2 regions of the Neptunomonas japonica JAMM 1380 genome follow, and region 1 is predicted to be linked to the other one. Evidence: predicted binding sites of a transcription regulator. Region 1 holds the regulator's gene; the other holds the start of a gene.
The links. The regulator sigma-54, encoded in region 1, starts transcription at its own class of promoters, with help from an activator protein. The targets are predictions, from matches to a motif close to TGGCACNNNNNTTGCTNT.

Region 1 (15,448 bases):
CAGCAATTAAGTTGATGATGATCGCTAAACCAATGACTAAGCCGATGGTAGTGTCTTCGAACCAGTAAATCGATACCGCCGATACAACCAGTGCCCAAAGTACACCGTTTAAGCCGCCGACTAACAGTTCACGATTGAGTAACCAGCCAGCATTTGAGCGCTCAACATGCCCTAGAGCTTGTCCACGAATCATAAGCGTTAATGTTTGGCTTCCTGCAATACCACCCATAGAGGCGACTATCGGCATAAGGACGGCGAGAGCGACTACTTTATCAATCGTGTTTTGAAAAATGCCGATAACAGCAGATGCGGTCAGTGCCGTAATCAAGTTGATGCCTAACCATACAGCTCTTCGTCGGGTTGTTTTCATCAATGGTGCAAAGGTATCTTCATCATCGTCAAGACCTGCCATGCTCATCATGGAGTGGTCTGCGTCTTCACGAATAACATCGACAACATCATCGATAGTGATTCGGCCGAGGAGTTTACCTTTTTTGTTTACAACAGGTGCGGATACTAAATCATGTTTAGCAAAGAGCGAAGCAACTTCATCATCAGGCATCTCTGCTGGAATCGGCTTAATATCAGTGTTCATTATTTCACGAACAGTAATATTGGGATCCGATACGAGAAGCTTAGTGAGTGGCAGAATCCCTATGTAGGATTCTTTTCTGCGGCTGACGACAAATAAGCTGTCTGTCATTTCAGGTATTTCATTATGGCGGCGAATATAACGCAATACCGTTTCAACAGTAATGTCTGGGCGAATCGTCACCGTGTCTGTATTCATTAACCCGCCGGCGGTATCTTCCGGGTAGGCCAAAACAACTTCTAAGCGTTCACGATTCTGCTGATCCATGATCTTCAGCAGCTCTCGCGTTACTCGCTCCGGTAGTTGCTGTAAAACGTCTGCTACATCATCGGTATCTAGTGACTCTGTAATAGCCAAAACGCGGTCGGTATCCATTTTGCTGAGAATGTCTGCTTGAATATCATCAGCAAGATACTGGAGTACTTTTCCTTCGTTATCGGTATGAATTAGATTCCATAAAATTTCGCGCTCTTTCGGCGGGGACTGCTCTAGTAGGTGTGCGACTTCGGCAGGGCGAAGCGAATTGTTTAGAGTAAAACGCACCTGTTGAAAGGCGCCACTGTCCAGGGCCCGGTTGAGTTTGTCCAGTGCTGTAGTTTCGTCATTAGTAGTCATAATACCCTTAACTGCGAAAACGCACGGTACAATATTTTATGTTGCTGTAGTATAGCGGATAGATGAGTTGTATTCAGTAGTTGCTATGCGTGAATCAGAGGTTATTCATCTTCATCAAAGCGATTGTTAATGAGAGCTTCAATGGCAGAAATCGCATCATCTTGGTCGCTACCCGTGGCAATGACAGTGAGTTCTGTTCCCTTACTAGCAGCCAGCATCATGACTGACATAATGCTCTTGCCATCAACCTCGCGGCCTTCTTTAACTAAACGTACGTCAGAAGAAAACCTAGAAGTCGTATTAATGAGCTTGGCGGCAGCACGCGCATGTAAACCGAGCTTGTTAATGATGGTGATTTTTAGTTCAAGCATAGCGCTTTATTTCCTCTGTGTAATGGTGTCGAGCGCTCAGCGCAGCTCTCGATGCCTGATGTTCACACTATCCATATAAGATTTAAAGTGGCTAGCTAGTTGTTCAGTGACATAAACTGAGCGATGTTGGCCGCCGGTGCAGCCGATCCCTACGGTGACATAGCTACGATTGTTTTGCATGAAGTGCGGTAGCCATTTATCTAAGTATTCTTGAAGATCCTTTATCATTGCGTTTACGTCACTTTCTTGGCTAAGAAAATCGATTACCGGCTGGTCGAGCCCTGTGTGTTTTCTAAGTTCAGCTACCCAATATGGGTTGGGTAAAATACGCATATCAAAAACAATATCGACATCCATAGGGACGCCATGTTTAAAACCAAATGATTCAAACTGTAAAGAAAGTGACTGCTCTTTACGTTCAGAAATTCTGAGTTTTATGATGTCACGTAGTTCGTAAATAGATAGTAGTGTTGTGTCTATTCGCAGATCAGCAAGATCAGCAATCGGTTCTAATAATGTGCGTTCATAGTCAATAGAGTCAGGAAGGTTACTGACTAACTCTGCCATCGGGTGGCGTCGTCTTGTTGAGCTGTATCTTTTTAATAGTGTGTCGTGAGAGGCATCAACATAAAGTAGTTCAACTGTGATTTTAGGGTGCTTTTTAAAATCTCGCCAGATGCTCGGCAATTTCTCGAGATTGCTTGATAGGTTGCGAGCATCTATGCACACGGCAATACGGTTGAGCTGTGCGTCATCCTCTAACATATGATCAATTAAGTTTGGCAGTAATTTGGCCGGAAGGTTATCAATACAATAGAAGCCAACATCTTCGAGGGCTTGTAGAGCTGTACTTTTTCCTGAGCCTGATCGCCCACTAATGATCACTAATTTCATAGATCCATCTCTAAATGCGAAACAGTTGAGTAGCAACGTCTAAAAGTTGCTCATTTGAATGTGTATTTCTTAATGTGTCCCGGAACTCCTCCTGACTGAATACTTCGGCCAGCTTTCCGAGCGTGCTTAAGTGGTCGTCACATGCTTCTTCGGGAACTAATAGAAAAAATAATAAATCGACAGGACGATTATCGATCGCATCAAAATCAATGGGCTTGGATAAGTATATAAGTGCGCCAGTGGCCGTTTGGACGTTGGCAAGGCGACAGTGTGGAATGGCCACACCTTCACCTATGCCCGTACTGCCCAAGCGTTCTCTGCCGATGAGGCCGCTAAATACTGCTTCTGCTGAGAGATCACTGTTTGATTCAGCAATGATTTTACTGACAAGCTCAATGATACGTTTTTTGCTTCCTCCTTCAATATTTTGAAGAACTCGCTCTGGTGATAATAGTGACAGAATGGGCATGTGATTTCAGTTTTAAAAGTTACTTATGGCTTTTAGTTTTTCTTTATGTTTGATGACCTGACGATCTAGTTTATCGATCAATCCATCAATAGCAGCATACATATCATCTTGTTCGCTTGTGGCAAAAATTTCACCGCCGGCGATGTGCATATCCGCTTCAGCTTTTTGACGTTGTTTGTCTATGCTTAGTGTAACTTGTACATTAGTAATGTTATCGAAATGTCGTTCAAGCTTCTCAAATTTAGTATGTACATACTCAGAAAGCGGTTCAGTAAGCTCTACATGATGACCTGTAATATTGATTTGCATAGGTATCTCCTTTTAAAACGACGCATGTCGTTATAACTTAATATTAAACCAGACACTTCCTTTCATTAGAAGGAGCAATGCCCATTGCTTCTCGGTATTTTGCAACAGTCCTTCTTGCAACTTTAATTCCTTCTTGGTCTAACAGTTGGGCAATTTTGTTATCACTCAACGGCTTTGCAGTATTTTCAGCAGAAATCATTTTTTTAATGACGGCGCGAATAGCTGTAGAGGACGCAGCGCCACCGTCATTGGTGCTTACATGACTAGAAAAAAAATATTTTAACTCAAAAATTCCGCGCGGAGTGTGCATATATTTTTGTGTGGTAACACGAGAAATAGTCGATTCATGCATTTCTACTGCTTCTGCAATGTCATGTAACACCATTGGCTTCATGGCTTCATCACCATGCTCCAAGAACGCTGATTGGCGCTCAATAATCTGACTAGATACTTTTAGTAGAGTCTCATTACGGCTTTGTAGGCTTTTTATAAACCAGCGAGCTTCTTGTAAGTGGTTTTTAAGATAGGTGTTATCAGCGCTGCTGTCAGCTCGACGAATGAGGTCGGCATAACTCGTGTTAATTTTTAGGTTGGGAGATGCGTCTTGATTTAGTCGTACCGTCCAAACCCCTTGGAATTTCTCTACATATACATCGGGGGTAACGTATTCAGCTTTTGAGCTAGAAATATGAGAACCGGGATAGGGGTTTAGTGATTGTATTAAGAGAATAATAGCTTGTAGTTGAGGCTCTTTTAATCGCAGTTTTCGTAGTAGCTGCTTATAATCCCGTGTTCCTAACAAGTGTATGTATTGTTTGCATAATGTAAGCGCTTGTTGAAGCAGCGGCGTGTCTGGTGGTAATTGGCGCAACTGAATGCTTAAGCACTCACCCAAATCACGAGAGGCAACGCCTGGAGGGTCAAACTGTTGAATCCTGTGTAATACTGCGTCTACTTCATCGAGTTCAGACTCGGCAAATAATGTAGGTTCGCTCTCTTTAAAGTGTTCAAGAATTTCTTCTGTAGAGGAGCGCAAATACCCTTCGTTATCGATGCCGTCAATAATTGCTTCAGCAATTAAGCGGTCTGCCGGGCTCATTGGCGTTAAATTTAACTGCCAGTTAAGGTGGTCTTGCAGTGTTTCTTCTGCCGTGTCGTTAGATTCAAAAAAAGAATCATCATCTCGCTGGCTACTGCTTGTTCCTGTTTGATACGTGTCTTCCCAAGAGGAGTCTGTGCTGAGTTCAGAGGGAATGTTGTCGCTCCACTGATCTTCAGCTGAGTTCTCTATGCTCTCGTTGCTTGATGTGCTGGATTGGGCGAGGTTGTTATCTTCACTTGGAGTGGTTATTTCTTGCTGTACTTCGGGTTGATGCGTTTCATCGAAATCATCACTCGTTTCGAGCATCGGGTTACTGTCCAGTGCCTCCTGTATTTCATGTTGGAGGTCGAGTGTCGACAGCTGCAACAAACGAATAGCTTGTTGTAGTTGAGGGGTCATTGTCAGGTGCTGACCCATTTTGAGTTGCAATGATTGCTTCATATAACTACAAGGTTACTCCAATAGGGCAGTTCATATAACTTAGAATGTGAAATTTACAATGTGATGTTCAAAGTGTAAATGTATGTCCTAAGTAGGCTGCTTTTACTTGTTCATTTGAAAGTATCTCTTCTGGTGTTCCTTGAGCAAGAATAACGCCTTCACTAACAATATAGGCTTTTTCACAAATATCGAGTGTTTCTCTCACATTATGGTCAGTAATTAAAATACCAATACCTTTGGATTGTAGGTGTTTTATAGTGTGTTTTATGTCATTTACAGAGATGGGATCAACGCCGGCAAATGGTTCGTCTAATAGAATAAAGGTAGGTTCGGAGGCCAACGCTCGGGCTATTTCTACACGCCGGCGTTCGCCGCCAGATAGGCTCATGCCTAAGCTGTCGCGTAAGTGTGTGATGTGGAATTCGCTTAGGAGGCTTTCTAGCTTCTCGTTACGCTGCGCTGTCGAGAGTTCTTTTCGCATCTCTAGTATGCCGAGCAGGTTATCTTGTACGCTAAGTTTGCGGAAAATGGATGCTTCCTGTGGGAGGTAGCCTATTCCTTTTCGGGCGCGTTCATGCATCGGTAGTTGTGTGACGTCATCGCTATTGATACGTATAGCGCCTTTGTCGGTATTAACTAACCCCACAATCATATAAAAACAGGTGGTTTTTCCCGCACCGTTTGGACCTAGAAGTCCAACGATTTCACCGCTGTTAACTTCCAGGGAGACATCGCGAACTACCTGTCTCTTTTTGTATGATTTTGCTAGATGTAAAGCCTGAAGAAGAGTGTTCATCTGTACTAATTGGCCTTAGGCTGAATAATCATTTTAACGCGTTGTCCCGAGGACCCAGATCCACTATATGCGTTGACGATGGCTTTTTTCATTTGGTAAACGATACGCTCGCCGCTAAATGTGTCTCTATCTTGTTCTACGCGTGCTTGGCCCGTTATAGTGACGGTTTGTTCAGCAATTTTATATTCTAATTTTTCGCCAAATGCGTTAGTAATCGGCTGATCTTTTGAGGGCCTTTGGCGAAAGTTGGCAGGGCTTCCCGTGGCGATGATTAGGTTAATATCATCCTTTTTTCGATATAGGTCGACCTTGGCTGCTCGAATCTCCATGCTGCCTTGGGTCATCAGGACATTGCCTTTGTATGTTGTTGTACCTGTGTTGTCGTCAATGCGAGCACTGTCTGCACTTATATGAATAGGCTGCTTTCGATCAGTCGGGAGCGCAAAGCAAAATGAGCTGAACAATGCACTTATAAGCAGAAAGAGCTGTATTAATGATCTGTTATTTAGCATGGAAAGTGCCTTTTACATCAGAAAGTAGTTCCGATGTATTCATTTTATAGTTAATAATCATGCCCGTAGCTGTTGTGATATTGGATTGCTGGGTGATCTCCACGGGCGCGTTAGTCTTTGCCGTTCCTTGAGCTTGGTAGAGACTCAGGCTTGATGTTCTTAACACACTTGGTATCGGGCTTGTTGGATTATGCGTGACGATAACTTGTTCAACAAGGTCGAAGCGATCGATATTATCATAAGCAATGCCTGAAAGGCTTTCGCTAGTTAAGCGAGGGCTATTCTCAGCCATTAAAGTAATGTGGGGTTGTTTGAGTGTAGTGCGTTTTGCTCTTGGGAAGTGGTTAAGCTCGTTTGCCTTAAGCGTACGTAGAAGCTCTCCATCTTTATTGAATTCTTTACTTGAAGCGGATTTCATAAAGTAATCAACGCCACTGATTATTTCCGCTTCAGAGGCGTCTTCTATATTCGAATCGGAGCTAATAATCCAATAAAGAAAGAGAGGGAACAGCAGCAATATTGCCAAAAATATCCTGGTTTTGCTGCGCGTCAGTAACATGCTTACAAGAACCTCTCATAAGCACACTCTAATTGGCTTTTAGCCTCAAGAGTTGTTTTGCAAAATTCACGAGCCACGCAAGCCGTCATTGAAGTAGAGTGGGCAGTCGCTTCCTGAATTTCAATTGATGCTTTTAGTGTAGGGCTCTTCATTTTTTTGCATTAAATAACCCCTGCTTTAAGCATGTCGTGCATATTTAATGCGCCGGTTGGGCGATTCTTGTCATCGCATATGATTAATGCGTTGATTTTTTTGTCCTGCATGATTTTTAACGCTTCGGCGGCGAGCAAGTCACCAGAAATAGTGGTGCACTGATGTGTCATCACTTCTTCAATGGCTGTTGTTTTGAGATTTAATTCTTGATCAAGTGTGCGTCGTAAGTCACCGTCTGTAAATATGCCTATTAGTGCTCCCAATTCATTTACCACAGTTGTCATGCCTAAGCGTTTTTCAGTTACCTCAATAAGCGTGTTATTGATGGTAGTGCCATGCTGAACAATAGGAATATCCGTACCTGAGTGCATTATATCTTTGGCTTTCAGTAATAGCTTTCTGCCTAGGCTTCCGCCGGGGTGTGAAAATGCAAAGTCCTCGGCACTAAAGCCTTTTGCTTCTAGTAGCGCAATAGCTAACGCATCGCCTAATACTAATTGTGCCGTCGTGCTTGATGTAGGAGCTAGTCCTAGTGGGCAGGCCTCTTTTTCTACACCAATATGTAAATTTGCATTAGCGGCTTGAGATAGCGTGGATTGTGGATTAGCCGTAATACTAATAAGCGGCGCACCCATGCGCTTGATTAATGGCAATATAGTTACAATTTCAGATGTTTCGCCTGAGTTTGAAAGTGCCAATACGACGTCGTTAGAGGTGAACATGCCCATGTCGCCATGGCTAGCCTCACCAGGGTGTACGTAAAAAGATGGCGATCCTGTGCTGGCTAGGGTTGCAGCAATCTTATTGCCTATATGTCCAGATTTTCCCATGCCAGTAATAATAATTCGGCCAGTGCATTCCATCATGAGGCGGCATGCACTTTCAAAATTGCTATCGAGATAGCTCAATAAATCATTTACGGCTTCGGCTTCCAGTTTAATGGTACGCATAGCAGATGCAATAAATGGTTTGATGTCGTCATTCGTATTATTCATTGTATTCGGCTTCTAATCAGGTTGACATAGTGTATAACACAAACATATATCCAGCATATGCTGCGGTTAATAGACCGCCTTCTACTCGATTAATTTTAGCTGGTCGTTGTAGAAGGCAAAACACTAGCAGTAATACAGTTAAACCTAGCATTACCATATAATCGCGATTAAAGGCTATCGCATCAAGTGTAATAGGGCTAACTAACCCTGGAATTGCCATGACAGCTGCAATATTAAATATGTTAGAACCGACAATATTCCCGAGTGCTATATCGTGATGGTTTTTCAGCGCGCTGGCAACAGATGCGGCAAGTTCCGGAAGACTGGTGCCTATAGCAACAATCGTCAGGCCAATCACCAGTTCTGAAACCCCCATATACGTTGCTATTTCTACTGCTCCCCATACCAGCATGCGAGAGCTGGCTACGAGTAAGCTTAAGCCGAGTATAAGCCAGAACAATGCTCTTCCTGTGCTCATTTCAGGAATCTCTTCGGCTTCGTCAGAAATGTGGTCCGCAGGGTCGCTGTTTTTTTGGAATTTAGCGAACATTACAAGGCAGATTGCTAATGATGCGAGCAATAAAATGCCGTCAAATAATGTGATGTTTAAGTTATAAAGCACAGCGCCAGCTAAGAGTGTAATGCACAATAGTAGTGGCATTTCTTTGCGAAGAACCGCTGATTTTACAGGAAGAGGAGCGATAATGGCGGTGATGCCTAGTACTAGACCGATGTTGGCAATATTGGATCCTAGCGCGTTACCAACGGCTAAACTGCCTGATCCGTTAATAGATGCCATAATTGAGACGAGTATTTCAGGTGCTGATGTGCCAAATGAAACGATCGTAAGGCCGATTAGCATAGGAGACATTCCCGAGTTCTTTGCCGTTGCTGCTGCTCCTATTACAAAGCGATCAGCACTCCAGACTAAAATGATCAGCCCAGCGATGATAGATAAAATCGGAAATAACATAGTATTTGTTGTGCTCAATAGTTAAAAGCGGCCTATTAAATCAGAACCAAAATTTGGTGCAAGTTAAAAGGATGGTCTGTTCATGTTTTGTGCAGTAAATGGTATAGTCTCGCGCGGTATTTCTATGCGGGAAATCGGATCATTAACCCCTTCTAATATGGCAGGGAAAAGGCTTTGATAATATGTCGGTGAATAACAGTCTAAAATCAATTATCGATATTCGTGGGTTGAGTTTTAGTCGTGGAGCTCGTCAAATTTTCCGGCATGTGGATATGCAAATTCCGCGTGGGAAAATTACAGCTATCATGGGGCCATCAGGGACGGGTAAAACAACGCTTCTTAAATTGATTGGCGGTCAGCTACGTCCAGATAGTGGACATGTAAAGATAGATGGATTAGATGTGCATCGGATTTCTCGCCAGCAGTTGTTTGCTTTGCGTGAACGCATGGGAATGCTGTTTCAAAGTGGTGCGTTATTTACAGATATGAGCGTCTACGAAAACGTGGCATTTCCGATAAAGGTACATACTCAGTTAGCAGAGGACATGGTACGAGATGTCGTATTAATGAAGCTACAGGCTGTCGGGTTGCGTGGTGCCAGAGATTTAATGCCGAGTGAGTTATCAGGGGGAATGGCGAGGCGTGTAGCTTTAGCACGAGCAATAGCTTTGGATCCTGATATTGTTATGTACGATGAGCCCTTTACAGGGCAGGATCCTATTGCCAAAGGTGTTCTTGTTAATCTTATTCGAAAGATAAATCAGGCGTTGGGGCATACCAGTATTATTGTTTCACATGATATCCAAGAAACGATGAGTATAGCCGATTACATTTATTTACTATCAGATGGGCAAGTAATTGCATCAGGAACACCGCAAGCTTTGTTAAGTAATAAGACCGATCAAGTCCAACAATTTATGCAAGGGTTGCCCGACGGCCCTGTACCCTTTCATTTTTCTGGTGATGATATGTTGGAAGACCTTTGTGCGCAGGAGAAGCGGTAATGCTTAATCAATTTGGCTCGCTGGGGCGTGCTATGTTGGATCGCTTGGCTGGCATAGGACGTGCGGGAGGTGTTGTTTGGCAGTCGTTAGTTGCAAAGCCCACGCCAGTTGTGATGCTGCCTTTATTGCTTAAGCAAATCTACTTTGTGGGCGTTTTATCACTGATTATTATTATTGTTTCCGGCTTATTTATTGGCATGGTACTAGGCTTACAGGGCTATACTATTCTTGTTGATTATGGGTCAGAGCAAGCGGTTGGTCAGATGGTGGCGCTTAGTTTGGTTCGCGAGTTAGCGCCTGTTGTCACGGCGTTATTGTTTGCAGGGCGAGCTGGGTCGGCGCTAACGGCTGAGATAGGCTTGATGAAGGCTACTGAACAGTTGTCCAGCCTTGAAATGATAGGTGTGGACCCTTTGCGTAGGATTGTGGCTCCTCGCTTGTGGGCTGGTTTTATCTGCATGCCAGTCTTAGCAATTATTTTTGCTATGGTTGGAATCTGGGGAGGTGCTTTAGTCAGTATTGAATGGCTTGGGATCTTTGAAGGATCTTTTTGGTCAAACATGCAAAATTCTGTAGATTTTACTGAAGATGTACTCAATGGTGTGATCAAGGCTATTGTTTTTGGCATAGTGGTAACTTGGATTGCTGTTTTTCAGGGTTATGATTGTGTTCCAACGTCTGAAGGGATTAGTCAGGCAACGACTCGTACTGTTGTTTATTCGTCTTTAGCGGTGCTAGCGCTGGACTTTATTTTAACCGCATTGATGTTTGGAGATTTATAAGAAATGCGTATGCGATGGGTAGAAATAATGGTTGGGTTTTTTATGGTGCTGGGTATGCTTGCACTGTTGGGGCTCGCTCTGAATGTAAGTGGTTTGAAGTTATCAGCTCAGCAGGATAATTACACAGTTCTTGCACGGTTTGAAAATATAGGTGGGCTGACTTCGCGGGCTAAAGTCACGCTATCAGGCGTACAAATTGGTGAAGTTAAAAGCATTAAAATTGATACGCAGCGCTTAGTTGCCCTTGTTACTATGGATATTTATTCTGATATTGATTATTTGTCTATCGATAGCTCAGCCAAAATTCTGACCGCAGGGTTATTGGGAGAGCAGTATATAGGTATCTCCGTGGGTTTTGAGGAAGATACTCTTAAAGATGGTGATTATATCCATGACACCCAATCAGCACTTGTTCTAGAAGATCTGATTGGTAAATTTTTATTTAATAAAGTGAATAACTAGGAGAGAAATTCTCAATGCAACGCTTTTTTCTAACTTTTTTGCTCGGGATGAGCTTGGCTTTTCAGCCTTTGACAGCTCAGGCTACTTGGCAAGAAGCGAGTGTTCAGGTTCGTCAAACAATTGAAGATATGATTGTTGTTATCGACGAGCATCGTGCTCAAGAGCCAGTTGACCTTCAGTCAGTGACTCAAGATATAGAAACGATAGTTGATAGGGATGTAGATTTTGGTTACATCTCGAAGTGGGTGATGGGCAAGTATTACCGCCAAGCTAGTGATGTACAACGTAATAAGTTTGCAGTTGTCTTTAAGCAGACATTGATAAGAACCTATGCAAAATCATTGCTTGAGTTTGATGTGGACACATATGACTTAGTTAAAGCGAATAGTGTGAGCCCTGTTGATAGTAAGCAAATTGTTTCTGTGAATGTAGTGTCTAAGGCTGGTGTTGGGTATACCTTGGTTAACTATATGGTTAAGTCTGATGGGCATTGGAAACTAGTGAATGTGATGTTGAATGGCATCAATTTGAGAATTACATTCCAAAATCAGTTTTATGAAATGATGCAGCGCTCAAGATACGACGTGGGCCGTGTTGTTGATTCTTGGGAAGCAAAAATCGATGACAAGCAGACAAAGAGTTAGCCTGTGACTGAGCAGAAGAATCCACTAAATAAAGAAATGAGTAATGAGCTAAACCAAATTCTATTAATGGGTGATTTGGTTTTTCCTCGCATTGAGAGTGTTAGAAGAGTCGTGGAAGCAGAAATTTCGGCTAAGGCTGGAGATTGTGTTCTGGATTTTTCAAATGTGAAAAAAGTGGATAGTTCATCTTTGTCTCTGTGTTTATGTTTTTTAAGACTAGCTAAAAAACAAAATAAGAAAATGACATTTATAAACTTACCAAAGGATATGTTAGCGATTGCTGATCTTGTAGGCTTGAGTGTTATAGGGCACTCTCCTGAAGGCAGTTAGTCGGGTATTAATTTCGCCTTTTAAGCGCTAATTCGTTATCATTGCGCCCCTCTATTACAAACGTAACTTACCCCGGAGCGCTTCATGACCGCTGAAGAAGTAAAACAAATTATTGAATCGCAGCTGCAAGGCTCACAAGTGATCACTGGAGGGGAGGGTTGCTCCTTCGAAGTTACTGTTATTAATGACAAGTTTGCCGGTTTGATGCCAGTTAAAAAGCAGCAGTTGGTATATCAGTGCCTGAATGAATATATTGCTGATGGCACTATTCATGCGTTAACTATTAAAACCTATACTCCTGAACAGTGGGCTGCACTGCAAAGCTAACCAACGGTTGGAAATTTTTGAATGGATAAACTCATTATTGAAGGTGGTGCGTGTCTGAACGGAGAAGTTCGTATATCAGGCGCTAAAAATTCGGCTCTGCCTATTCTTGCAGCAACACTCTTGGCTGATGAGCCAGTAACTATCTGCAACTTACCGCATTTGCACGATATTACAACAATGCTTGAATTGATTCGTCGTACAGGTGTAGAGCTGACGGTAGATGAAAAGTTAAGCGTTGAAGTTGATACGAGCACTATCAAAAATTTTCATGCGCCATATGAGCTAGTAAAAACCATGCGCGCATCAATCTTGGTGCTGGGGCCATTATTGGCTCATTATGGAGAAGCAGAAGTATCGCTCCCTGGAGGGTGTGCTATTGGTAGTCGGCCCGTCGATTTACACATTCGTGGTCTAGAAGCTATGGGTGCCGAAATTACTGTCGATGCGGGCTACATTCATGCACGTAGTGATGGCCGTTTGAAAGGCGCAAAAATATTATTTGATATCGTGACAGTGACTGGTACTGAAAATATTTTAATGGCTGCGGCTCTCGCTGAAGGGCAAAGTATTATTGAAAATGCTGCTCGTGAGCCTGAAATTATTGATCTGGCAAATTGTCTTATTGCGATGGGTGCTGATATCCAAGGCGCTGGTACTGATACCATTACTGTAAATGGTGTTGAGTCACTCAAAGGTTGTCGTTACTCAGTTATGCCTGACCGTATTGAAACGGGTACCTATTTAGTAGCTGCCGCTGCGACTCGTGGTTATGTTAAGACTAAAAATACACGTGCAGATATTTTGGATGCTGTGTTATTGAAATTGACAGAAGCAGGAGCAAAGATTGAAACAGGTGACGGCTGGATCTCTCTTGACATGGAGGGGCGCCGTCCTAAAGCTGTCAATATTACAACCGCTCCATATCCTGCTTTTCCTACCGATATGCAAGCGCAATTTGCTGCACTAAATGCAGTCGCTGAAGGTGTTGGGCATATTAAAGAAACGATTTTCGAAAATCGGTTTATGCATATGCAAGAGATGATTCGATTAGGAGCTAACATTCTAATTGATGGTAACTCTGCTAGCATTGAAGGCGGTGAGCATCTTAAGGGGGCGGAAGTGATGGCAACAGATTTAAGAGCTTCTGCTAGCTTAGTCATTGCTGGATTAGTAGCGAGTGGTGAAACCACAATTGATCGTATTTATCATATTGATCGTGGTTATGAGTGTATTGAAGAGAAACTGCAGATGATGGGTGCGAAAATTCGCCGCATCCCAGGTTAAGTGAATAAAATGATGAAGAAACAACAGCTTACGATTGCGCTGTCTAAAGGTCGTATCCTTGAAGAAACGCTGCCTTTATTAGAAGCGGCGAATATAATGCCCGCTGAGAATATATTTAAAAGTCGTAAGCTGATCTTCGACACTAATCATGACAATATTAAATTTGTTGTGATACGCGCGACTGACGTGCCAACGTATGTTGAGTATGGTGGTGCGGATATGGGTATTGCTGGCAAAGATGTCTTAATGGAGCACGGAGGCAAGGGCCTCTATGAGCCATTAGATCTCGAGATTGCTAAATGCAAGCTCATGGTGGCGGGGCTTACAGGAGCCCCGCCTGTTGAAGGGCGTATGCGTATCGCTACTAAATTTGTCAATATTGCTAAGCAGTATTTTGCTCAGCAGGGTTGTCAGGTTGATATCGTTAAACTGTATGGCGCTATGGAGCTGGCTCCTATTATGGGTTTGGCTGATCGTATAGTTGATATTGTCGACACGGGTAATACCTTGCGTGCGAATGGCTTGGAGCCGATGGATTTTATCGCTAACATTAGTTCGCGGTTAGTCGTTGGCCAGCCTGCATTAAAAATGAAACACCGCCAAATTCAGCCTATTATCGACATGATGTCTGAAGCCGTTGTAAAAAGAAGGGAGGGGTAGTATGACTGAGTTGTCAATTACTCGTTTAAGTAGCACTCAGGAAGACTTCGATCTCCAATTAGAGAAACTACTTGCATGGGAAAGTGTTTCCGATGTGAAAGTTAATCAAATAGTTGATGATATCTTGTCTGAAGTTAAGCAGCAGGGTGATGCAGCTGTCGTTACTTACACCAATCGCTTCGATTTGACCTCGGCTGATACTATGCAAGAGTTGGAGTTGAGCTCTGAACATCTTGCACAAGCATTTGCAGGGCTTCCTGAGGTTCAGCGTAGTGCGCTTGAAAAAGCGGCGCAGCGTATTCGTCATTATCACGAAAAGCAAAAATCTGACTCGTGGCAGTACACTGAAGAAGATGGCACTATGCTGGGCCAGAAAGTGACTCCACTAGACCGCGTAGGTTTGTATGTCCCGGGTGGGAAGGCGGCTTATCCTTCTTCTGTGTTGATGAATGCCATCCCTGCAAAAGTAGCAGGTGTGGCTGAAATTATAATGGTTGTACCCACGCCGCGTGGCGAGCTAAATCAGTTAGTACTCGCTGCTGCCTCTTTAGCGGGTGTTGATCGAGTGTTTACTATCGGCGGGGCGCAAGCTGTTGCTGCATTGGCTTATGGTACTGAAACTGTACCTAAAGTGGATAAAATAGTGGGGCCGGGTAATATTTTTGTGGCCACTGCTAAACGCGCAGTGTTTGGTGCAGTCGGTATCGATATGATAGCAGGGCCTTCAGAGATTTTGGTTGTTTGTGATGGTCAAACAGATCCTGACTGGGTTGCTATGGACCTATTCTCACAAGCAGAACATGATGAAGATGCGCAGCCAATATTGGTAACACCTGATGCAGGTTTTATTGATCAGGTCGAAGAGAGTATTCGTAAGCTATTACCAACCATGGAGCGTAAGGAAATTATTGAAGTTTCTTTACGAACGCGAGCAGCGCTCATTCTCGTTGAAGATATGCAGCAGGCGCTTGAAATTAGTAATCGTATAGCTCCTGAGCATTTAGAACTTTCAGTAGAAGACCCTGAAGTTCTATTGCCCTTGGTTCGCCATGCCGGTGCTATCTTTATGGGGCGCCATACTGCAGAAGCGCTGGGTGATTATTGTGCAGGTCCTAACCATGTTTTACCAACATCAGGTACTGCACGTTTTTCTTCTCCGTTAGGTGTTTACGAT
Region 2 (15,448 bases), 470 kb from region 1:
AGGTGATACCTAGTTGAATATGCATAACACCACAGGTGGGTAGGTTGTTGATCCGTTCGGCACTCAAATACTCCCCTAAACGTTGTAAGCCGGGGTTATGACCAAACAGCATAATGTGATGATCCTTGTCTGAATGACGCTGTAATGTATCGAGCAATGTCTCCATACATGAGTCGTATAACTCAGGAATAACCTCAATGAGTGGTCGGTTAGTGAGTTGTTTGCTGGTGGCTTTCGCCGTCAGGTATGCACGCGTAGCGCCGCTCGATAAGCATTTGTCGGGTGTCAGGTTTGCCGCTTTTAGGCGTTCGGCCATGGCAGGCAAATCACGTTTTCCGCGTTTGTTAAGAGGGCGGTTAAAATCTTCAAGATCTGGATTCTTCCAGCTTGATTTAGCATGTCTGATAAGAGTGAGCGTGCGCATAATAGGACTCCGGCCTTAAAGCAGCTATTTGCGCAAAATAGCACGGTTGTTGGAATCTTTTAAGGTATTTGAGTGTATAAAAATCAGTGATAACTTTTCTAAGCTCAGTTATCACTGTCTAGATTACTGTGAAAACTCATGATCTTGTGAGGTGCTCTCCAGCACTCGCTTCCATACAGAGCGCATATGCGGCATCGGCATACTGCCTACATGCTGTAAATTCATGGGGCCGTCGTTAAATAAACGAGGGTCCATCAGCACATAATCATCATCGATAAGGGGTATGAACCCCATATGGTCGAGGATATCAGTTTTTAGATTTACGCCAGGAGCAATTTCTAACAGTTTTAAGCCTTTTTCCGTGAGTTTAAAAACTGCTCTTTCGGTAATGAACATAACATTTTGTTGTTTTTCTAAGGCATATTGCCCGTTAAAGGTGATCTGTTCTACGGCGGCGAGAAATTTCTTAATAGGGCCGTTTTCAATAATCGTTAGTTGATTGTTGTTAACTTCAAGTGCTTGAGGACCTGACGTAAATGTACCCAGAAAGTAAACATCACGAGTGTTTTGCGTGATGTTGATAAAGCCTCCGCATCCGGCAAGTCGCGTACCAAAACGACTGACGTTAATATGACCTTGAGGGTCTGCTTCTGCTAGTCCAAGGAAGGCTTGATCTAGGCCACCACCATCATAAAAATCAAACTGAGCAGGCTGATCAATAATGGCGTCGGCATTGGCAATAGCCCCAAAGCTTAAGCCGCTGGCGGGTGATCCGCCAATACCGCCAGCTTCAACCGTTAATGTAAACTCTTTAAGTCTGCCTTCTTCTGCCGCAATGTGTGAGATGATTTCAGGTATGCCAATACCTAAGTTAACGACCGAGCCTTTACGTAGCTCCATTAATGCGCGCCGGCCAATGATCTTGCGTGCGGATAGAGGAATAGGCTTCAGTGGGTTGCCGGTACGAACTTCGCCGCAATAGGCAGGGTTGTACTGCTCAGCAAATGTTTGCGGATGATCTTCTGCTTCTGAGAGCACCACATGGTCTACTAGAATTCCAGGGATACGTACACGATCAGGTGTTACTTGGTGCTGCTCAGTGGTTCGTTCAACTTGCACGATAACTTTACCGCCGCTGCTTTTAACTGCTTGAGCGATAGCCAATGCTTCTAATGGCAACGCTTCTTTCTCCATTGAAATATTGCCATGTCCATCAACAGTGGTACCGCGAAGCAAGGCTATATTAATGGGAAAGGTCTTGTATAAAAGAAAAGGGGAGCCGGCTATTTCTATGCGTTCAACGAGATCTTCATGAGTGCTGCTATTGATTTTTCCGCCATCTTGCTGGGGGTCGACAAACGTATTTAATCCCACGTGTGTTAATGTGCCGGGTTTCCCTGCTGCAATGTCACGAAATAGATGACAGATAACACCTTGCGGCAAGTTGTATGCTTCAATTTTATTTTCAATTGCCAGTTTGCCAAGGCGTGGTGCTAAGCCCCAGTGCCCTCCAATGACGCGTTTTAGCATGCCTTCATGACCAAAGCGATTCAGTCCTCGGCTTTCGGCATCGCCTTGCCCTGCTGCATACACTAGGTTAAGACTGCTAGGGTGGCCGGTAGCTAAGAAACGCTTCTCGATAGCTTTTGCGAGTGTCTCTGCAAACCCGATACCGATAAAGCCTGCGGTTGCGATAGTGTCATTATCTGCAATGAGTAGCGCGGCTTCTTGAGCTGAAATAAAACGATTGGGCATACCATTACCTGTAAATAATTTTTATTGTTAACTGGCTATAGCAAAAGGCGAGCCAGTCATTTTTTTATCAATAAAATCATATGTTTGGTTGTTTCTATGTGCTGGAGCTTATTCTGCAGTGTATTGCTATGTAGACACTAATGTCCGGTTTTTAGCAGTGTGTCTATTTCCCTTTACACTTTTTTAAGCGCTCATATAAAGTGGCTCTAGAAATGCCCAATAGTTTGGCGGCACTACTTTTATTGCCACCTGTTTGTTGAAGCGCTTCTTTCAATGCACCTTGTTCTAGCTTTAACCGTGTTTCATGAAGGTTTGTCGGTAAAGGGTTGAGGTCAACACGGGGGAGATCATCAAATGCACCTAAGTCTGCGGGTTCAATAGCAGTACCTTCTGCCATTACACAGCCGCGTTCTAAGCGGTTGTGAAGTTCCCGGACATTGCCAGGCCAGCTATATTCAAGTAGCCATTGCTGTGCGGTGTCTGTTAGTGCAAGTGCGGGAACCTGTGCTTGCTGTTGAATATTTTCTAACATGTGGGCACACAGTAATGGAATATCTTCTTTACGCTCCCGAAGTGGTGCTAAACGTATGGGTAATACATTCAATCGATAATAAAGATCAGCACGAAACTTACCTTCATCAACCAGTTGTTTAAGGTTGCCTGATGTCGCAGCAATAATGCGAACATCGACTTGCTCTAGGCGGTTTGATCCTAACGCCTCTATTTCTCGCTCTTGCAAGACCCTAAGAAGTTTAGCTTGCATGGTAAGAGGCATTTCGGCAATTTCATCCAAAAACAGAGTGCCGCCATTGGCTAGCTGTATCTTTCCTTTGCGTCCGCCTTTATCAATACCGGTATAGGCTCCGGGAGCGGCTCCAAACAACTCGGCCTCAACGAGTGACTCTGGTAGCGCTGCCATATTGATGCCAACAAATGTGCCTCCGTTTCGGTGGGATGCGTGATGAATACCTTGGGCGAGCAGTTCTTTACCTGTCCCCGTTTCGCCAAGTAGAAGCACAGTAGTGTCTAGCAATGCGGCTCTGCGAGCTTGCCTTTTTAATTGTTGAATAATGGCGGATTGACCAATTAAATCATCCAGCGCATAGCGAGAAGGGCGAATTAATTTTTGTTGTTCGAGCTGACGTTTAAGACGAGTAAACTTGTCAAATAATGGTCTTAGGCTTTCTAAATCGGTATAAAAAATAAAACTAATAGCACCCATCACAGTGCCGTCGTTGTCTTTTAATGGCATGCGCGTGACCACACACCAGCGGTTGTTAATTTGCATGAGGTCGACAAAGGTGGGCTTGCCACTTTTTAATACACGGGGTAGTTGTGTATTAGGCAGCAGCTCTTCAATAGGCATGCCGATAAGTGCTTCATCTTCAGCTATGTTAATGAGTTGTCGATATTTGGGGCTCATCCAGATAATACGACAAGATGAATCTACAGCAATGGCACCTTCGCAGAGGCTTGAAAGTAGCTCAAAGGGGTGCTGCTTGCTAGTTTGTCCGCTCAGTAACTCATCAAGACAGATGTGTTGCTCAGGTTGCTGAACTTTTGGTTTGATCAATGCTGCATCCCTTGTTATCTATAAATATTTTTGTTTGCATTAGGCTTATAAATTTGTACTCATATGTGTCATGAAATACAAGTGTTGGCTGTAAACTACACTGCTTATTAATTGCTTCTCAGGACATGCTCCATGGATAAAATATCAACTACAGCGTTATCAAAATTGCGTTCCATGTCGAGTAAAGCGCTATTTGTTCAATTAGAAAGTGCTGGATGGATTGTGCGTTTAGAAAAAAACTGGGAGTTAACACCTAGTGGCAGAGAGCAGGGGGGAGAGGTAAAGCAAAGTGATAAGTTTGGGTCTTATATTGTTTGGCCAGCGCAGTTAAAAATTGAGGGCGAAGCCGTAGTGGTCGCCTATGATAAAAATGATCTCCATAGCGCAGCTAATATAGGGCAAAAAGTTGAATTGTCAGCACGGCAAGTTAACGCGTTGTTTTCTGAGTTAGGTTGGGTGGATCGGTATCACAAAGGTTGGCAGTTAACGGAGCAAGGAAAGGCATTAGGGGGCGTGCAAAAAGAGAGCCAAAAAACCGCTATTCCTTATGTGTTATGGCCGCTCGCGTTTATTCATAATCTTGCTTTTCAGCGCTCGTTAAAAGCGCTTAAAGGAGATTTAGGCCAGGCATTGGGGCTCAATGAATCCACGAGCGAAGAGGTCTCCGTTTTTAGGAAAACATTTCCTGCCAATTTTCGAGCGGTAGATGGTCATCAGCTTCGCTCAAAAGCTGAAGTGTTGATTGATAACTGGTTGTATTTAGCAGATATCGCGCACGCTTATGAGCGCCGCTTGCCGATTGAAGAAGATGTTTACAGTACTTTTTATATACCCGCGGGTAAGATATATGTTGAGCTATGGGAGCATGAGAGTGATCCGGGGTATCAAAAAATTAAGCAACAAAAGCTGCAGGCTTACTCGAAATATGGGTTAACACTTCTAGAGTTGCATGAGAGTGATATTGCAAATTTAGATGATGTTATGCCGCGCTTATTGTTAAAGAACGGTATAGAGGCATATTAGGAGGTGGGGAGTTCAGTAATTAGATTGATGTATGAAAAAAGGGCTATCAATAGCCCTTAATTATGGAGTGATCTATAACAGAAAACTATTCAGTGTCACTCATCCAAACATCACTAATCCAGTCCCACAGGTTGTCCCATTGCTCTTCGTTTACCTCGTCTTCTGCTGACCAGAAGCCGATAGAACCATCCTGTTCGATAAAGTAATAACCCCCATTCGCCTCGCAAAATGGAATTAACTCTCTGGGTAAACCTAACGACCATGCTGTGGCTGTTAGCTCAGGCAAATGCGTATGTGAGTGTGGCTCGGTTGCAGTGACAGGAGATAGTGAGCCAACTACGACATCGCTAGCCTCTAGCAGGAACTCTTTCAGGTCTGCAGGAATAGAGATTAAAATCTCCTCTTCCAACTCAACTAATTCATCTTCCGTTGGGAGGCGTACAGAGTTGAAGCGGTCTTCGTTTAGCTCACGAAGTTCATCAATGATGTCGTTCATATTAAGTAATAAGAGTCCTAAAACCTGTGTTGTTAAACACTAATAAATTGATAGTGGAGTTTACAGGATAAATTAGAACACTGTCTGGCCTTTGTGATCGTCTATTTCCTCTCCAGCGTCGTCCTCTTCAGCTTTATCTTCTTCTAAACTGAAGTTTAATCCACCAGCACTGCTGCTATTTCCCTCTTCGCTTAACTTGAATTTTAAGCGCAGGTTATTTGCTGAATCAGCATTCTTAATGGCTTCTTCCTCGCTAATTTTTCCTTCTCTGGCGAGCTTGAAAAGAGCTGAGTCGAAGGTTTGCATACCCAAGGCTTCGGACTTTGCCATAATCTCTTTGATGCCATCGATATCGCCTTTAAAGATAAGCTCTTTAATCGTTGAAGTTCCTAGGAGGATCTCAATGGCTGCTGCTCGTTTTCCATCAATTGTGTGCACTAGGCGCTGTGAAACAATAGCGCGTACGTTCAGTGATAGGTCAGTCAACAGCTGGTGGCGCTTTTCTTCGGGGAAAAAGTTAATGATACGGTCAAATGCTTGGTTCGCATTATTGGCGTGCAGTGTAGAAATAGCAAGGTGACCTGTTTCTGCAAAAGCTAAGCAGTGTTCCATTGTTTCTTTATCGCGCACCTCTCCGATAAGAATAACATCGGGAGCTTGACGCAGTGTGTTGACCAAGGCGTTGTGAAAACTACGAGTATCTACGCCGACTTCACGCTGATTGACGATCGATTTTTTATGGTGATGTACAAACTCGATGGGATCTTCAATGGTGATGATGTGTCCACCACTATTGCTGTTACGGTGGTCGATAAGAGCTGCGAGTGATGTTGATTTACCAGAGCCTGTTCCCCCTACAAATAGTACCAGACCACGCTTGGCCATAATGACATCTTTCAGTACATCTGGAAGACCTAGGTCTTCCATGCGGGGAATATCTGTCTTGATATTTCGAGCTACAATAGCAACATCATTACGCTGTTTAAAAATATTAAGACGGAAGCGGCCGGACTTCTCAACAGAGATGGCTAGGTTCATCTCTAAATCGTGTTGGAAAGCGGTTTTTTGCTCTTGGTCCATCACTTGCAAAGCAATTTTTTCGATCTCTCCGGGCTGAAAGGGCGTCTTACTCAGGGGTTTGAGAACTCCCTGAAATTTTCCGCATGGCGGTGCTCCCGTTGAGAGATAAAGATCGGAACCATCTTTAGCCGCGAGTAAACGAAGACAATCGTAAAAATCCATTTAGTGGCCCTATTTATCCGTCAGCGTTAATTTGAGCAGTGAGCTTGTGTAATGTGTCAATTGCTTTGTCATTATCTACTTGGCACGTTCCTGCTGCTTGGTGTCCGCCGCCGTTATAGGCCAGCATTAACTCGCCAACATTGGTTCTTGATGAACGGTCAAAGATAGACTTCCCGGTCGCAAATACTGTGTTCTGTTGTTTAAGGCCCCACAGCACATGGATGGAAATATTGCATTGTGGAAACATGGCATAAATGACAAAACGATTACCGGCGTAGATAACTTCTTCGTTTCGTAAATCCAGAACGACCAAGTTGTCGTGGACTGTAGCGCAACGCGTGATTTGGTCTTTGAATTTTTTCTCTTGTTCAAAGTAGAGATCGACACGCTCTTTAACATCAGGGAGTGCTAAAAGGTCGTTAATTGAATGATCTTTACCGTAATCAATTAGATCCATCATTAAATTGTAATTAGAGATTCGGAAGTCGTGAAAGCGACCGAGACCTGTGCGAGCATCCATAATGAAGTTGAGCAACTCCCAGCGTTTGGGGTTGAGTACTTCCTCTTGGTTGTACTGAGCCGAATCACCTTTATCTACTGCAGACATCATGCTTTTCCATTCTTTAGGAAAGGCTGCTTCTCCGCCGTAATGCTTCCATACAACACGTGCAGCAGAAGGGGCTTCTGGGTTGATAATATGGTTAGGTCGATCGCCTTGGTTGCGCAAGGTTTCTGATAGATGATGGTCAAAAACTAAGTGGGCAGCAGCGACATAGGGTAAGTTCGTCGTGATGTCGTTATCAGAAATACTGATCGTGCCATCCTGCATGTCTTTGGGATGAACAAACGTAATATCGTTAATTAAGTCGAGGTGTTTAAGTAAAATTGCACACACTAGACCGTCAAAGTCGCTGCGGGTGACTAATCGAAATTGAGACATACCAGTATTCCTGCGTTAACTGACAAAATATTATAGAAATCAGTATAGACAAGGATTACTGATATGCAGGTGAGTCGTTAGGAAAGTTTTTTGAGCCAGTACGAAGAACAAAAAAGCCACTCGCTACGTCAATAGCGAATGGCTTTTAGTATCAATTTAAATGGTTAGCCGCCTAGGTATGCTTTGCGCACTTCTGGGTTAGTTAACAAAGCATCACCACTGTCGCTAAGAACAACACGTCCGTTTTCCATGACGTAACCTCGATCAGCGATACGCAACGCTTGGTTAGCGTTTTGTTCCACTAAAAAGATGGTGACGCCTTCATCGCGCAGTTTCTCAATAATAGAGAAAATTTGCTGAATGATGATAGGAGCAAGCCCTAATGAGGGTTCATCCAATAAGATCATCCGAGGGCGGCTCATCATGGCGCGGCCAATCGCTAACATCTGTTGTTCGCCACCTGACATCGTGCCGGCACGCTGGTTGATGCGCTCTTCTAATCGTGGAAATAACTCAAGTACGTGTGCAAGGCTTTCCTCGTACTCTGCATTGCTGCGAAAGTAAGCACCCATATGCAAGTTTTCTTGCACCGTCAGGCGAGAGAAAACACGCCGCCCTTCAGGAACCACGGCTAATCCTTTGCGCATGATTTCAGGAGTATTTACAGAAGATATCTCTTCACCATCAAAGAATATCTTCCCAGATGATGCGCGAGGATCACCACAGATAGTCATCATTAGTGTGGTTTTACCTGCGCCGTTTGCGCCGATAAGCGTGACGATTTCACCTGTATGAACATCAATGGATATGTCGTGTAGTGCTTGGATTTTGCCGTAATGGGTATTTACATTTTCCAGTTTCAGCATTTTACGATTCCCCAAGGTAAGCTTTGATAACATCAGGATTGTTTTTGATATCGTCGGCATTGCCGTCGGCCAAAGGCGTTCCTTGTGCAATCACATAAATGTGGTCAGAAATACCCATCACTAAGCCCATATCATGCTCGATCAACAGGATAGATATTTCATGCTCATCACGTAGCTTGATAATCAGTTCATCAAGCTCCTTGGTTTCGTTCGGGTTAAGGCCCGCCGCTGGTTCATCCAGCATCAATAGTTCTGGCTGAGTGACCATGCAGCGAGCAATCTCTAAACGTCTTTGCTGACCGTAAGACAGGTTACCTGACTCACGATTGGCTGAGTCGAGTAGGTTCACTTCTTTTAACCAGAAGATTGCTCGTTCCATCGCTTCTTGCTCTAGTCGGCGATAAGACGGCGTTTTAAATAATCCGGCTAATAGACCCGTATTTAAATGGCGATGCTGTGCTACTAACATGTTTTCAATAACGGTCATGTTCGAGAATAAACGTACGTGCTGAAAAGTGCGTACTAAGCCCTGGCGAGAGATTTGGAAATCTTTCATGCCAGCAATCTCTTTGCCTTTGAACATAACGCTGCCTGCTGTTGGGATATAAAAACCCGACAAGCAGTTAAAGACTGTGGTTTTACCAGCACCATTGGGTCCAATGACGGAAACAATTTGGCGGTTTTTTACAGTTAAATTAACTTTGTTTACCGCTACCAGTCCGCCAAACTGCATGGTCAGCCCGTTAACGTCGAGTAATAACTGACTCATTATTTCAACTCCAGAACAGGGCGTTTCATGGGCACTAGGCCTTGTGGGCGCCAGCGCATCATCAGAACCATGGTTAGTCCGAACAATAACATGCGGTATTCAGAGAACTCACGTGCCAGCTCAGGGAGAATCGTCATAACGATAGCTGCCAAAATAACGCCGACTTGCGACCCCATACCACCGAGAACCACAATCGCTAAGATAATAGCTGATTCGATAAAGGTGAATGACTCTGGACTAATAAAGCCCTGCCTTGCCGCAAAGAATGAGCCCGCAAAGCCTGCAGTCGAGGCGCCTATAGTAAAGGCGGATAGCTTAATGGCTGTACGGTTAAGGCCAAGAGAGCGGCAAGCGATTTCATCTTCACGTAATGCTTCCCATGCGCGACCAATAGGCATACGCATTAGGCGGTTGATCACAAAGATAACAAAGGCCACTAAGACTACGGCAATCAAATAAAGGAAAATAACCTTGTATGAGCTGGAGTAGCTAATACCGAAAAAGTCATGGAAGAGCGGGCTCCCGTCTTTGGATCTGCGCGTAAATTCTAAGCCGAACAACGCAGGTTTAGCGATACCTGAAATACCATTTGGGCCGCCGGTTACCGCTGTCCAGTTATTCAGTAAGATACGAATAATCTCACCAAACCCTAAGGTTACAATCGCGAGGTAATCACCGCGTAAGCGTAATACCGGAAACCCAAGTATAAAGCCGAATAGGGCTGCCATACCGGCTGAAATGGGTAAGCAAACCCAGAAAGACATATCAAAATATTGCGATAATAATGCATAGGTATAAGCACCTACGGCATAAAAGGCAACATAGCCAAGGTCCAGAAGTCCCGCCAAACCAACAACAATATTCAGGCCAAGACCCAGCATGATATAAATGAGAGCCAATGTGGCTAAATCAACAGATCCGCGTGACACCATAAAAGGCCAGATGACCATGCAAACAAAAAGCCCAGCTATTAGCCATGGCTTGAGTTGCGCCATCTTGTCACCTTCAGGTATTAAGTGACCCACCTTTGGCTTAGGTATTTTACTAAATGCAGTATCTATCTGGTCTGCAAATAGCTGTGAGAAAAAGACCAGTGCAATACCGCCAATGATCCACGCCCACTGCTCAGAAGTCGCGCCTGATACTTTAAGCGTTGTACCATCGGTGTTGAGTTTTACACCAATCATTAGGCATGCTAGTACAAAGGCGATACCCGCAGAAAAAATTGCGTTGTAGAGTTTACCCATTAGACTTTCTCCACTTCCGGTTTGCCTAACAAGCCGCTAGGACGGAACAGTAGGATCAGTATTAATAAGCCAAAGGCAACGACATCTTTATACTCAGAAGGAAAGTATGCAGCAGTGAGTGCTTCTGTAACACCGAGTATAAGACCACCGAGTACTGCACCGGGTATTGAGCCGATACCGCCTAAAACAGCTGCTGTAAACGCTTTTAAACCTGCCATAAAACCAATAAATGGGTTTACCACGCCGTAATAAAGGCTCAAAAGTAAACCGGCAATAGCTGCTAGCGCTGCACCAATAATAAATGTCATAGCGATAACGCGGTTCGTGTCTACGCCAAGCAAGTTAGTCATACCAATATCTTCTGAGCAAGCACGACAAGCACGGCCCATACGAGAGCGCGAGATAAACAGGGTTAACCCCAGCATAGTGATGAAGGTTGCTACCCAAATGAAGAGCTGCATGTATGAAAAAGACACTTCAAATAAATTTGGGTCACCAAAGGTCCAGCTACCGGAAATCATCGGTGGTAGTGCGATATCACGTGAACCTTGCGATAAAACAACATAGTTTTGCAGAAAGATAGACATACCAATTGCCGAAATCAGCGGAATTAAACGGTTTGTTCCACGTAACGGGCGATAAGCAACGCGTTCAACGGTCCAACCATAGGTACTGGCGATCAGTACGGCAATCACTAAGGCTATAAATAGGATAAGTGGTAGGCTGACCATGCCCATGCCTAACAGGCCGGCAATCACAATAAAGGTAATGTAAGAGCCGATCATATAAACTTCGCCGTGAGCGAAATTAATCATGCCGATGATGCCGTAGACCATGGTATAGCCAATAGCGATCAGGGCATAGGTCGACCCGATAGTCAGCCCATTAATGAGCTGCTGAATCAAATAGAGAATAGTTTCTGACATATGCGGGAACCGTATAATGAAACACCCTTAATCCCGGATCACGGAATAAGGGTGTTTATTTTGAATCAACTCAGTGGCAAATACTGTGTTAATTCTATTGTTGTTATGAGCGTTACTTCGCCGGCGTTTTAGTACCGTCTGCATGCCAGTCGTAAACGACAAATGAGAATTGGGCCAAGTCGCCTTTCTCATTGAATGCTAATTCACCTGTCGTTGTTTTGAAGGTGTTGCTACGGATGTAATCAGCTAGTTTTTCTGTATCAGTAGACCCAGTTGCTGTCATTGCAGTTGTCATAACTTCAACGGCAGAGTATGCAGGGAATACGAATGGGCCTGTTGGATCTTCGCCTTTATCAACAATGGCTTGAACCAATGCTTGGTTGGCAGGATCTTTATCAAAGCTCTGTGGCAGTGTTACTAACAGGCCTTCAGATGCTGCACCGGCAATTTTAGAGATATCAGGATTACCTACACCTTCAGGGCCCATGAATCTAGCAGCCAAACCTTTTTCTTTAGATTGACGCAAAATCAGGCCTAGCTCTGGGTGGTAGCCACCGTAGTAAACAAAGTCTACTTTGTTCTTTTTCAATTTAGCGATGAGTGCAGAGAAATCTTTGTCCCCTGGCGTTACACCTTCAAACATAACCGGCTTGATGCCTGCGGCTTCAACTTCTTTTTTTACTGCCGTTGCAAGGCCTTCACCGTATTGCTGTTTATCATGGATAATCGCCATGTTTTTTGGCTTAACGCTGTTAATAACATATTGGCCAGCAAAGGGGCCCTGCATGCTATCCAAACCAATAGTACGGAAGATCATTTGATGACCTTTTTCCGTAATAGAAGGAGAGGTTGAAGCGGCAGTAATCATCAGAACGCCTTCTTCTTCGTAAATATCAGCAGCGGGTTCAGTAGAAGACGAGCAAAGATGACCTACAACGTGTTGGATACCATCGTTAACGATTTTGTTAGCAATAGCGACGGCTTGCTTAGGGTCGCATGCGTCATCATAAATTACGCCTTCAAGCTGCATACCATTAATGCCGCCTGCTTTGTTGATCTGTTCAATCGCAGCGAGTACGCCAATTTTTTGCATGTCACCGTATTGAGCAACAGGACCTGTTGCAGGACCAGCTAGGCCGATTTTGATAGTGTCAGCCTGTGCTACTGCGCCGTATAAGCAAATTGCAGTACCTACAGATAGCAGCGTACGTGTAAATTTCTTCATGGGAAATATACCCTCTCCGTCCTTTGGCACGATATGTCGATGCCTGGACCCTATAGTTATTTTGTTAGACAGGATGAATAAACTATAAAATAAACAAAAAATCAATGTTTACTATAGGAAACACGCTTGCCAAAAAACATCCCTGATCGATAATGTCATTTATATTGATAACTTCTGTTATTGAGCAAAAGAGATTAACAAACGATGCTGATATCTGGTTTAGGGACCTCAGCACCCATAAGTAAGAATATTTAGTAAGATGATATGATGTTGTTCCTGTTTTTATCCCCAAATAATCATAAAAAGTGGGGGCTATATGCTCAGAGCTAAAACAACCGGCCAACGAGCTTGCCGGTATCTATTTTTGTTGTTGATAACCGTGACTCCATTTAGCTTTGCGATGGTTGATAGAATTGATACAGCCAGTCTCATATCTTATAGGGCTAGTGATGGTTTGTTACTTGATGTTGCCAAAGCGGGTGAGCGTCTTGTTGCTGTAGGTGATCAAGGTCGAGTACTGATTTCTGATGATCAGGGTAAACAATGGCGCCAAGTTCAATCACCGGTCAGTGTGCTACTAACGGCTGTATTTTTTTCCGATGTAAAACATGGTTGGGCCGTTGGCCACGATGGCGTATTGATACACACAAAAGATGCCGGAGAAACCTGGGTTAAGCAGCTCGATGGTCGGCAATTGAATGCATTGCAATTTAAAACGTATCAGGCGTTGGTTGATGCTGGCGGTGACCCACTAGCGCAAGACTTACCCGTGGATGAGTTGGAATTTTATTTAGAAGATGCGGCACTAGCCGAAGAAGAGGGGCCAACTCAACCGCTGTTAGATGTTTTCTTTATTAATAATCAGCAAGGCTTTTTATTGGGCTCGTATGGTTCATTTTTAAAAACAGAAGATGGAGGTGAGCATTGGTCAGTATTATCTCATCGCTTACCTAACCCCGATCGCTTTCACTTGAATGCGCTTTCACTCGTGTCACAGGATAGCCGTCAAGTCTTAATTATTGCAGGAGAAGCAGGGTTACTGTTTCGTTCTAATGATCTTGGCGAAAGCTGGGTAGCGCTCGACTCTCCTTATGAAGGTTCATTTTTTGGTTTATCAAGTTTTGAGCAACAAGGGCAATCACAGTTGTTGGCACTGGGCTTACGTGGGCATCTATTTACAAGTGGCAATACAGGAGACTCTTGGCAACAGATTGAATTACATAGCTCATCTTCCTTAACCAGTGCGTCTGCTTATGGCAATGAGCTGATGTTAGTCGGGCTGGGTGGGTTGGTATTACATACGTCTGTTAATGATGATCTAGTGGGTAGCTTTAAATCTTTTGAACAACATGATCGTCGTGCTTGGAGCTCTGTTGTACGTGTTGGTGATGGCTGGGTAGTGGTGGGTGAAAAAGGTATAAAACGTATATCTGATAAGGCGTTGGAGGCTAGTTATGAGTAATTCATCGTCCACATCAGGGCAAACATCAAAAACGGCATCAAAGCTAACGTCTGCGCTGTTAGGTCCCATTAAGCTCTCCGAACAACTAATTGAAAGAGTCCTGTTTCACAAGCGCATGCCGGTGTTGCTTATTTTTGTTCTACTCACGCTCTGGCTCGGTTTTCAAGCGGTGCAGATTCGTCCTGATGCCAGCTTTGTGAAGATGATTCCCACGAGCCATCCTTATGTTGAAAACTATTTAAAATATCGTAGTGACCTTTCAGGTTTAGGTAATAGTCTGCGGGTTGTTGTACAAGCCAAAGATGGTGATATTTTTACCGCAAAATTTCAAGACACTCTAAAGCAAGTCACCGATGAAGCGTTCTTTATTCCGGGTGTGGATCGTTCAGCGCTTAAATCTATCTGGACACCCAACGTCCGTTGGACTGAGGTCACCGAAGAGGGTTTTGAAGGAGGGCCGGTAATCTCTCCTGAGTACGATGGCAGTACTGCCAGTTTAGAGCAACTGCGTACTAATGTGTTGCGTTCAGGGCAGGTGGGCATTCTTGTTGCGAATGACTTTAAATCCGCCATTATTCAGATGCCGCTGTTCGATAAAGACCCATCCACCGGCGAAAAGCTTAACTACCAAGCTTTTTCGAGCAAAGTAGAGGAGTTAATCCGTAATAAGTATGAAACCGCAGATATTCAAATCCGTATTACAGGGTTTGCAAAAATCGTTGGTGACTTAATTGATGGGGCTAAGTCAGTTGCACTCTTCTTCGCTATTGCGATTGGAATTACGCTGGTGTTGCTTTATCTCTACTCTGGCAGCATAACTGGCACACTCATTCCAATAGGCTGCTCATTAGTCGCTGTGATTTGGCAGATGGGTTTATTAAAAACTTTGGGTTATGGGTTGGACCCGTATTCAATGCTGGTGCCTTTTTTGGTGTTCGCTATTGGTGTAAGTCATGGTGTTCAGGTGGTAAACACCATTCGATTAGAGCAGTCAGAAGGTGCTGATCCGTGGTTAGCAGCACGGCGTGCTTTTCGTGCTATTTATATTCCAGGCTTAACAGCACTTTTATCGGATGGCTTAGGCTTTGTCACCCTAATGGTGATTGATATTCAGGTTATCCAAGATTTGGCCGTAGCTGCATCAATCGGTGTGGCAGTGATTGTTCTGACTAACCTATTATTACTGCCGCTCTTGATGTCGTATGTGGGTGTGGGTAAGAAAGCGATTGCTAAGATGCATGCGAGCCAAAATAAAGAAAGCTCACATTGGCAGCTGTTTATCGTGTTTGCTAAACCTCGTGGGGCTGTGACTGCTGTTATCTTTGCATTATTTGCTTTAGGTGTTGGCCTTTATGGTAGTCAAAATCTCAAAATTGGTGACTTGGATAAAGGTGCACCAGAGCTGCGTGCTGACTCGCGCTACAATCTCGATAATGCTTTTGTCACGGATCACTATTCCACCTCAAGCGATATATTTGTAGTGATGGCGACAACACAAGC

Region 2: the regulator sigma-54 is predicted to act here: its motif matches at 2,217-2,234, upstream of NEJAP_RS16645 (acyl CoA:acetate/3-ketoacid CoA transferase).

The regions. Positions count from the first base shown of each region.
Region 1 is NZ_AP014546.1:3,053,797-3,069,244, reverse strand. It holds gene mgtE (magnesium transporter) at 1-1,207, opposite strand, end outside; gene NEJAP_RS14365 (HPr family phosphocarrier protein) at 1,309-1,578, opposite strand; gene rapZ (RNase adapter RapZ) at 1,615-2,472, opposite strand; gene ptsN (PTS IIA-like nitrogen regulatory protein PtsN) at 2,483-2,941, opposite strand; gene hpf (ribosome hibernation promoting factor) at 2,954-3,250, opposite strand; gene NEJAP_RS14345 (RNA polymerase factor sigma-54) at 3,294-4,793, opposite strand; gene lptB (LPS export ABC transporter ATP-binding protein) at 4,861-5,589, opposite strand; gene lptA (lipopolysaccharide transport periplasmic protein LptA) at 5,595-6,101, opposite strand; gene lptC (LPS export ABC transporter periplasmic protein LptC) at 6,091-6,627, opposite strand; gene NEJAP_RS14325 (KpsF/GutQ family sugar-phosphate isomerase) at 6,822-7,808, opposite strand; gene NEJAP_RS14320 (calcium/sodium antiporter) at 7,825-8,781, opposite strand; gene NEJAP_RS14315 (ABC transporter ATP-binding protein) at 8,964-9,785, shown strand; gene mlaE (lipid asymmetry maintenance ABC transporter permease subunit MlaE) at 9,785-10,567, shown strand; gene mlaD (outer membrane lipid asymmetry maintenance protein MlaD) at 10,571-11,029, shown strand; gene NEJAP_RS14300 (MlaC/ttg2D family ABC transporter substrate-binding protein) at 11,044-11,673, shown strand; gene NEJAP_RS14295 (STAS domain-containing protein) at 11,677-12,003, shown strand; gene NEJAP_RS14290 (BolA family protein) at 12,088-12,330, shown strand; gene murA (UDP-N-acetylglucosamine 1-carboxyvinyltransferase) at 12,352-13,614, shown strand; gene hisG (ATP phosphoribosyltransferase) at 13,627-14,274, shown strand; gene hisD (histidinol dehydrogenase) at 14,276-15,448, shown strand, end outside.
Region 2 is NZ_AP014546.1:3,521,221-3,536,668, reverse strand. It holds gene NEJAP_RS16650 (SixA phosphatase family protein) at 1-424, opposite strand, end outside; gene NEJAP_RS16645 (acyl CoA:acetate/3-ketoacid CoA transferase) at 548-2,179, opposite strand; gene NEJAP_RS16640 (sigma-54 interaction domain-containing protein) at 2,343-3,752, opposite strand; gene NEJAP_RS16635 (hypothetical protein) at 3,885-4,775, shown strand; gene NEJAP_RS16630 (SMI1/KNR4 family protein) at 4,861-5,271, opposite strand; gene NEJAP_RS16625 (PilT/PilU family type 4a pilus ATPase) at 5,344-6,513, opposite strand; gene NEJAP_RS16620 (exopolyphosphatase) at 6,527-7,453, opposite strand; gene NEJAP_RS16615 (ABC transporter ATP-binding protein) at 7,618-8,319, opposite strand; gene livG (high-affinity branched-chain amino acid ABC transporter ATP-binding protein LivG) at 8,321-9,088, opposite strand; gene NEJAP_RS16605 (high-affinity branched-chain amino acid ABC transporter permease LivM) at 9,088-10,335, opposite strand; gene livH (high-affinity branched-chain amino acid ABC transporter permease LivH) at 10,335-11,261, opposite strand; gene NEJAP_RS16595 (branched-chain amino acid ABC transporter substrate-binding protein) at 11,374-12,486, opposite strand; gene NEJAP_RS16590 (WD40/YVTN/BNR-like repeat-containing protein) at 12,803-13,948, shown strand; gene NEJAP_RS16585 (efflux RND transporter permease subunit) at 13,941-15,448, shown strand, end outside.